DNA from 2 places in the Streptomyces sp. NPDC005496 genome. Region 2 is predicted to be linked to the other one. Evidence: riboswitches for the same ligand, from Rfam matches in the RefSeq annotation. Region 2 holds a riboswitch; the other holds the start of a gene.
The links. Region 2 has a riboswitch for glycine ahead of gcvP (aminomethyl-transferring glycine dehydrogenase). Riboswitches for the same ligand answer to the same signal wherever they lie in the genome.
Positions count from the first base shown of each region.

Region 1: linked by a shared signal. The riboswitch ahead of gcvT (glycine cleavage system aminomethyltransferase GcvT) and the one ahead of gcvP (aminomethyl-transferring glycine dehydrogenase) in region 2 are both predicted to bind glycine.

Region 1 covers NZ_JBIAJQ010000003.1:72,718-76,924, reverse strand. The annotation lists gene glyA (serine hydroxymethyltransferase) at 1-1,100, opposite strand, end outside; gene gcvH (glycine cleavage system protein GcvH) at 1,114-1,491, opposite strand; gene gcvT (glycine cleavage system aminomethyltransferase GcvT) at 1,627-2,745, opposite strand; glycine riboswitch at 2,893-2,990, opposite strand; gene ACFYQQ_RS09025 (AAA family ATPase) at 3,189-3,854, shown strand; gene ACFYQQ_RS09020 (enhanced serine sensitivity protein SseB) at 3,921-4,207, shown strand, end outside.
Region 2 covers NZ_JBIAJQ010000017.1:93,841-98,047, reverse strand. The annotation lists gene ACFYQQ_RS37805 (MerR family transcriptional regulator) at 1-29, shown strand, start outside; gene ACFYQQ_RS37800 (DNA polymerase IV) at 117-1,640, shown strand; gene ACFYQQ_RS37795 (PRC-barrel domain-containing protein) at 1,556-1,933, opposite strand; glycine riboswitch at 2,050-2,145, shown strand; gene gcvP (aminomethyl-transferring glycine dehydrogenase) at 2,327-4,207, shown strand, end outside.

The sequences.
Region 1 (4,207 bases), on a different contig from region 2:
ATCCGCAGGCCCGAGGTGACCATGGGCGGGCGCGGGTCGTTCGGGACGGCGTTGCGGTTGACCGTGATGCCGACCTCGTGGAGGCGGTCCTCGGCCTGCTGCCCGTCCAGCTCGCTCTCGCGCAGGTCGACCAGGACGAGGTGCACGTCCGTGCCACCGGACAGGACGTCGACGCCGACGGCCTTGACGTCGTCCTGGACCAGGCGCTCGGCCAGGATCCGGGCGCCGTCCAGCGTGCGCTGCTGGCGCTCCTTGAAGTCCTCCGTGGCGGCGACCTTGAAGGACACGGCCTTGGCGGCGATCACGTGCTCCAGCGGTCCGCCCTGCTGACCGGGGAAGACGGCGGAGTTGATCTTCTTCGCCAGCTCGGCCGTGGAGAGGATCACGCCGCCGCGCGGGCCGCCCAGCGTCTTGTGCGTGGTGGTCGTGACGACGTGGGCGTGCGGCACCGGGTTCGGGTGCAGGCCCGCCGCCACCAGGCCGGCGAAGTGCGCCATGTCGACCATCAGGTAGGCGCCGACCTCGTCCGCGATCCGGCGGAACGCGGCGAAGTCCAGCTGACGCGGGTACGCGGACCAGCCGGCCACGATCAGCTTCGGCTTCGACTCCTTGGCCAGCCGCTCGACCTCGGCCATGTCGACCTGACCGGTGGCGTCGTCGACGTGGTACGCGACCACGTTGTAGAGCTTGCCGGAGAAGTTGATCTTCATGCCGTGGGTCAGGTGCCCGCCGTGCGCGAGGTTCAGACCCATGATCGTGTCGCCGGGCTTGAGCAGCGCGAACATCGCGGCGGCGTTGGCCTGGGCACCGGAGTGCGGCTGGACGTTGGCGTGCTCGGCACCGAAGAGCGCCTTCACGCGGTCGATGGCGATCTGCTCGACCACGTCGACGTGCTCGCAGCCGCCGTAGTAGCGGCGGCCCGGGTAGCCCTCGGCGTACTTGTTGGTGAGGACCGAGCCCTGGGCCTCCATGACCGCGACCGGAGCGAAGTTCTCCGAGGCGATCATCTCCAGGGTGGCCTGCTGGCGGTGCAGCTCGGCGTCGACCGCGGCGGCGACGTCCGGGTCGAGTTCATGAAGGGGCGTGTTCAGAAGCGACATCAGTCGGGAGTCCTTAGCCTGCGGTGAATTCGGTGTACTCGTCCGCGGAGAGCAGGTCGTCCGGCTCGTCCGTGACGCGCACCTTGAACAGCCAGCCACCCTCGAAGGGGGCGGAGTTCACCAGGGACGGGTCGTCCACGACGTCCTGGTTGGTCTCGGTGATCTCGCCGGTGACCGGGGCGTAGAGGTCGCTGACCGACTTGGTCGACTCCAGCTCGCCGCAGGTCTCACCCGCGGTCACGGTGTCACCGACCTCCGGGAGCTGGACGAACACGACATCGCCGAGCGCGTTGGCCGCGTGCTCCGTGATGCCGACCGTCGAGACGCCGTTCTCGGCGCCCGACAGCCACTCGTGCTCCTTGCTGTAGCGCAGCTGCTGGGGGTTGCTCATGGCCTGGATTCTCCTGTACGCGGGGGACTGCTGATGCAGCGGGGACGTGGATGAGCTGGGCGGACGTGCCCGGGGGTGCCCGGCGCCGCGAGGGGCGCCGGGGCCGGGGTCACCGGGATCGCCTGGGGACCAGTGTCACTTCTGGCGCTTGTAGAACGGCAGCGCCACGACCTCGTACGGTTCGTGGCTGCCCCGGATGTCGACCCCCACACCGGCGGTGCCGGGGGCGGCGTGCGCGGCGTCGACGTACGCCATCGCGATCGGCTTGCCGAGCGTGGGGGAGGGGGCACCGGAGGTGACCTCGCCGATCACCTCGCCGCCGGCGACGACGGGGTACCCGGCGCGGGGCACGCGGCGGCCCTCGGCGACGAGCCCGACGAGCACGCGCGGCGGGTTGTCCGCGGCACGGGAGGCCGCCTCGGAGAGGGCCTCGCGGCCCACGAAGTCGCCCTCCTTCTCGAACTTCACGACCCGCCCGAGGCCGGCGTCGAAGGGGGTGAGCGACGTCGTCAGCTCGTGCCCGTACAGCGGCATGCCCGCCTCCAGGCGCAGCGTGTCGCGGCAGGACAGGCCGCAGGGGACGAGCCCGGCCGGGGCTCCCGCCTCGGTCAGCGCCTGCCACAGCTTCTCGGCGTCGGCCGGCGCCACGAACAGCTCGAAGCCGTCCTCGCCGGTGTAGCCGGTCCGCGCGATCAGCGCCGGGACGCCCGCGACGGTGCCCGGCAGACCCGCGTAGTACTTCAGGCCGTCGAGGTCGGCGTCGGTGAGCGACTTGAGGATCCCGGGCGACTCCGGGCCCTGCACCGCGATCAGCGCGTACGCGTCACGGTCGTCGCGCACCGCGGCGTCGAAACCGGCCACCCGCTCGGTCAGCGCGTCCAGCACCACCTGGGCGTTGGAGGCGTTCGCGACGACCATGTACTCCTGCTCCTGGAGCCGGTACACGATCAGGTCGTCGAGGATGCCGCCGTCCGCCCGGACGATCATGGTGTAGCGGGCGCGGCCGACACCGACCGAGGCGATGTTGCCGACGAGGGCGAAGTTCAGGAAGGCGGCGGCCTCGGGGCCGGTGACCGTGATCTCGCCCATGTGGGAGAGGTCGAAGAGACCGGCCTTCGTGCGGACCGCGAGGTGCTCGTCGCGCTCGGAGCCGTAGCGCAGGGGCATGTCCCAGCCGGCGAAGTCGGTCATCGTCGCGCCGAGAGAGCGATGCAGGGCATCGAGCGCGGTGTGACGGGGGGCGTTACTGCTCATCGGTGGGGCTCCCAAGGCATGACGGCGAGGTCGTTCCTCCCCATCTGTCATCGGAACCTGAGAGGTTCATCACGACCCGGCGAACCGGTGGTCCTGACTTGCACCTTGGGTGGAGCCACTGGTCAGCGGCCCGCTTTTCAGATGTGCCTCGCCCGCGCGGTATCGGGGCCTGAGAGATTCAAGGGAGGGACTTGCTCCTTCGGCGCCCGGGCGGATGTGCCCCGGGACTCTCCCGCGCGGATTCAAGCGGCCGGTATGCAGTTGGCGGGCACATCATTGCACGCATCCGTGAAACCCGGCAGGGGCGGCCCGTCCGGCGGCCGGCCGAGGACCTGTGACCGGTCTGTGGCAGGACGGGGACGGAAACGGGAGGCGCCCCGCATTACCTTCTCTTTACACTCGACGGGGATGGGACTCCGGATCCGAGGGGGAGGACGACCAGGGTGAACAGGACCACGGCGTACGCGACGAGTTCGGGCCTCGCACTGCCGGAACAGCCCGCGGCCCAGGCCCGGAAGGCGCGCGGGCGGTCCGGGACCGTCGTCCGCGACCTGCGCGAGCGCGCGGGACGCAGCCCGCACGGGCTGTCCTTCGGCCCGGCCGACCTGGTCGTGGTGACCGGACTCCCCGGCAGCGGCAAGTCGACGCTGATGCGCCGGGCCGTGAGCGGCGCCCGCGTCGACTCCCAGGACACCCGCGACCGCTGGGACACCCGCCTCTCCCGCTTCCTGCCGTACGCGCTCTACCGCCCCGTCGTCCGCGTCGCGCACTACGCCGGACTGCGCCGCGCGCTGCGCTCGGGAGCCGGCGTCGTCGTGCACGACTGCGGCACCCAGGCCTGGGTGCGCCGCTGGCTCGCCCGCGAGGCCCGGCGCCGCGGCGGCACCCTGCACCTGCTGCTCCTCGACGTCCCGCCGGACACCGCCCTGGACGGCCAGCGCGAGCGGGGCCGGGGGGTCTCGCGCTACGCCTTCCTGCGCCACCGCCGCGCCGCCGGCCGGCTGCTGCGCGCCGCCGAGAAGGGCGACCTGCCCGAGGGCTGCGGCTCGGCGGTCCTGATCGACCGGGCCGCGGCGGACGTGCTGCGCCGCATCGACTTCGGCGACTGACCCCCGTACGCGCCCACCGGCTAGGGTTTCCAGCCGGAACAGCGGTTCACAGCAGGCGGTAGACAGATGGACTTCCCGGCACAGGCGCACCCGCACCCCCATCCGCACGGCGGATGGCCAGGCAACGAACTGGAGGAGGTGCTCTCCGCATCCCTCGGAGTCCCCTCGGCGGGCGCCCGGATCGTCGAGGTGCTCGGCCGCAGCTTCCTGTGGATCCCGCTGCCGAACGGCGGCGGCCCGCACAGCGGCCCGCTCGACCTCCCCACGATGGAGATCGCGGGACAGGCGTACGTCCCGGTCTTCAGCTCGGAGGAGCAGTTCCGCCAGGTCGCCGGCGGGCACATGCCGTACAC
Region 2 (4,207 bases):
TGGCCCGGCGCCGCAACCGCGCCGTCTGACCTCGTGGCGCCCACGTCTCACGTGCGGCGTCGCGGGGGTCCGCGGCCGGCAGGGCATTGTCAGTGGCGTAGGGCAGCATCGGACATGTGAGAACCGCGCCCACGATCCTGCATCTCGACATGGACGCCTTCTTCGCCTCGGCGGAGCAGGCCGCCAAGCCGAGCCTGCGCGGCAAGGCCGTGGTGGTGGGCGGGCTCGGGGTGCGCGGTGTGGTCGCCACCGCCTCCTACGAGGCGCGGGTGTTCGGGGTGCACTCGGCGATGCCCATGGCGCAGGCCCGCCGACTGGCGCCGAACGCCGCCTACCTCGTACCGCGCTTCCAGCTCTACCGCGACGTCAGTGAGCAGGTCATGGGGCTGCTGCGGGAGCTGTCGCCGCTCGTGGAGCCGCTGAGCCTGGACGAGGCGTTCGTCGACCTGGAGGCCGCAGGGACCGCCTGGGACGAGACCTCGGCGCGGCTGGTGGGCGCGAAGCTGCGCGCCGACATCCGGGCCGTCACGGGACTGACCGGGTCGGTGGGGCTCGCCGCCTCCAAGATGATCGCCAAGATCGCCTCCGAGCAGGCCAAGCCCGACGGGCTGGTGCTGATCGAGCCGGGGACCGAGCGCGCCCTGCTCGGGCCGATGTCGGTGCGGACGCTGCCCGGCGTGGGGCCCGCGACCGGCGACCATCTGCGGCGCGCCGGGATCACCACGGTCGAGGAGATCGCCGAGGCGGGCGAGGACGAGCTGGTGCGGCTCGTGGGCAAAGCACACGGACACGCCCTGTACGCGATGGCCCTGGCGCACGACGACCGGCCCGTGGTCGCCGAGCGCGAGACCAAGTCGGTGTCGGTCGAGGACACCTACGAAGTCGACATCCACGACCGGGTGCGGGTGTCCACGGAGGTGCAGCGGCTCGCCGACCGGTGCGTGGTGCGGCTGCGGAAGGCCGGGCGCTCGGGCCGGACGGTGGTGCTCAAGGTGCGGCGGTACGACTTCTCCACCCTGACCCGGTCCGAGACGCTGCGCGGGCCCACGGACGACCCTTCGGTGGTGCGCGAGGCCGCCGCCCGGCTGCTGGACTCGGTGGACACGACCGGCGGGGTCCGGCTGCTGGGCGTCGGCGTCACCGGGCTGGCCGACTACACCCAGGAGGACCTGTTCGCGCAGGCCCAGGCCGCCGCGGGCGAGCTGCTGGCGCAGGAGCAGGCCGAGGAGGAGGGCGTGCCGGAGGCCGTCACGGAGGCGGAGGCGCCGGCCGAGCGGCGCTGGCCGTCGGGGCACGACGTGCGGCACGCCGAGTACGGGCACGGCTGGGTCCAGGGGAGCGGCCTCGGCCGGGTGACCGTGCGGTTGGAGACGCCGTACTCGGGGCCCGGGCGCGTGCGCACGTTCCGGACCGACGATCCCGCGCTGGAGCCGGCGGACCCGCTGCCCCTGGTCGCGCCGGTGCCGGGGGCCGGCGGTGCCGCGGAGGGCGCGGGGACGGCGAGCGGGACAGCGGCGGTGACGGATGCGAGGGAGAGCGCCGAGGAGCGGGGCGTTCAGGCCGGTCCGGCCTCTTCCGAGCCGGCGAGCCGGCCGAAGTCGCGGTCCGGCGGGGCGGGCGACGCGAGATCGAGCCCGTAGTGGTGGTAGAGCTGGAGTTCCTGCTCCGGGGAGAGGTGGCGGCCGACACCGAAATCGGGCGCGTCCTTGATGAGGGCGCGGTCGAAGGGCACCCGGAGGGTCCCCTCCACGACCTCACTGGGCTCCAGCGGGACGAACGCGTCCCGGCTGAACAGGCCCGTCCGTATGGCAGCCCACTCGGGCGCTCCGGTGGCGTCGTCGAGATACACCTCGTCGACCGTGCCGATCTTGGTGCCCTTGCGGTCGAACGCCTTGCGGCCGATCAGGTTGCGCGGATCGATGTCGGTCTGCACGGTCCCTCCTCTTGGTCGCAAAACTCATCCGTAAGCACTACGAAAGAGCACATTCAGGAAGGCGGCCACTCGAAAGCCCGTGCGTTGTCCTCGCTGGTAGGCTGGCAGACGGCTGCTGACCCCGTGCGGGAGAGTCCTCCGGCGAGATCCGGAGGCGCCGAAGGAGCAAATCCTCCCCGGAATCTCTCAGGCACACGTACCGCACGGACGAGGTCACTCTGGAAAGCAGGGCGGGCGTCGTCGGCTCCCGCCCTCACCGACGGTGAAAGCCGGTCCGTCCGCTGCTGGACGGCCCGGTGAAGCTCTCAGGTTGAGATGACAGAGGGGGAGGCCGTCGGGGTACCCGCGTCGTGGTACCCCCCGAAGGTCGTGTCAGACCAGGAGGCCTCCGCAATGACCGCCCATCGCATTCCGCTCTCCGAGCTCGAACAGGGCATCCCGTTCGAGCAGCGCCACATCGGGCCCGACCACGAGGCCCAAGCCAAGATGCTCGCGCAGGTCGGATACGGCTCGCTCGACGAGCTCACGGCCGCCGCGGTCCCGGACGTCATCAAGAACGCCGACGCGCTGGACCTCCCCGGCGCGCGCACCGAGGCCGAGGTCCTGGCCGAGCTGCGCTCCCTCGCGGACCGCAACCAGGTGCTCGACTCCATGATCGGCCTCGGGTACTACGGCACCTTCACGCCGCCGGTGATCCTGCGCAACGTGATGGAGAACCCGGCCTGGTACACCGCGTACACGCCGTACCAGCCGGAGATCTCGCAGGGCCGCCTCGAGGCGCTGCTCAACTTCCAGACCGTGGTCGCGGAGCTGACCGGCCTGCCGACGTCCGGCGCCTCGCTGCTGGACGAGGGCACCGCCGCCGCCGAGGCGATGGCGCTGTCCCGGCGGATGGGCAAGAACAAGAAGGGCCTCTTCCTGGTCGACGCGGACGCCCTGCCGCAGACGATCGCGGTCATCCAGACCCGCGCCGAGCCGACCGGCGTCGAGGTCGTGGTCGCCGACCTGAGCGAGGGCCTCCCGGCCGACGTAGCCGGCCGCGAGATCAACGGCGTGCTGATCCAGTACCCGGGCGCCTCCGGCGCCGTACGCGACATCAAGCCTGTCATCGAGCAGGCGCACGAGCTCGGCGCCGTCGTCACGGTCGCCGCCGACCTGCTCGCCCTGACGCTGCTCACCGCGCCCGGCGACCTCGGCGCCGACATCGCCGTCGGCACCACCCAGCGCTTCGGTGTGCCGATGGGCTTCGGCGGGCCGCACGCCGGTTACATGGCCGTCCGCGAGTCGTTTGCGCGCAGCCTGCCCGGCCGGCTCGTGGGCGTCTCCGTGGACGCGGACGGGCACAAGGCGTACCGCCTGGCCCTGCAGACCCGTGAGCAGCACATCCGCCGGGAGAAGGCCACCAGCAACATCTGCACCGCGCAGGTGCTGCTCGCCGTCATGGCCGGCATGTACGCCGTCTACCACGGACCCGAGGGCCTGCGGACGATCGCCCGGCGCACGCACCGCTACGCCACCATCCTCGCCGCGGGCCTGGAGGCCGGCGGCGTCGAGGTCGTCCACGGCTCGTACTTCGACACGCTGACCGCGCGGGTCCCCGGCCGGGCCGCCGCCGTCGTGGCCGCCGCCCGCGAGGGCGGGGTCAACCTGCACCTCGTCGACGCCGACCACGTGTCGCTCGCCTGCGACGAGACCACCGGGCGCAAGCAGCTCGGCGCCGTGTGGACCGCCTTCGGCGTCGAGGGCGACATCGAGGCGCTGGACGCCTCGGCCGCCGACACGCTGCCCGAGTCGCTGCTGCGCACCGACGACTACCTGGCGCACCCGGTCTTCCACCAGTACCGCTCCGAGACCGCGATGCTGCGCTACCTGCGCCGGCTCTCGGACCGGGACTACGCGCTCGACCGCGGCATGATCCCGCTGGGCTCCTGCACGATGAAGCTCAACGCGACCACCGAGATGGAGCCGGTCACCTGGCCCGAGTTCGGGCAGATGCACCCCTTCGCGCCCGCCGAGCAGGCGCAGGGCTACCTGACGCTCATCCACGAGCTGGAGGAGCGGCTCGCCGAGGTCACGGGCTACGACAACGTGTCGTTGCAGCCCAACGCCGGTTCGCAGGGCGAGCTGGCGGGTCTGCTCGCGGTACGCGGATACCACCGGGCCAACGGCGACGAGCAGCGCACCGTCTGCCTCATCCCGTCCTCCGCCCACGGCACCAACGCGGCCAGCGCCGTGATGGCCGGCATGAAGGTCGTCGTCGTGAAGACCGCCGGG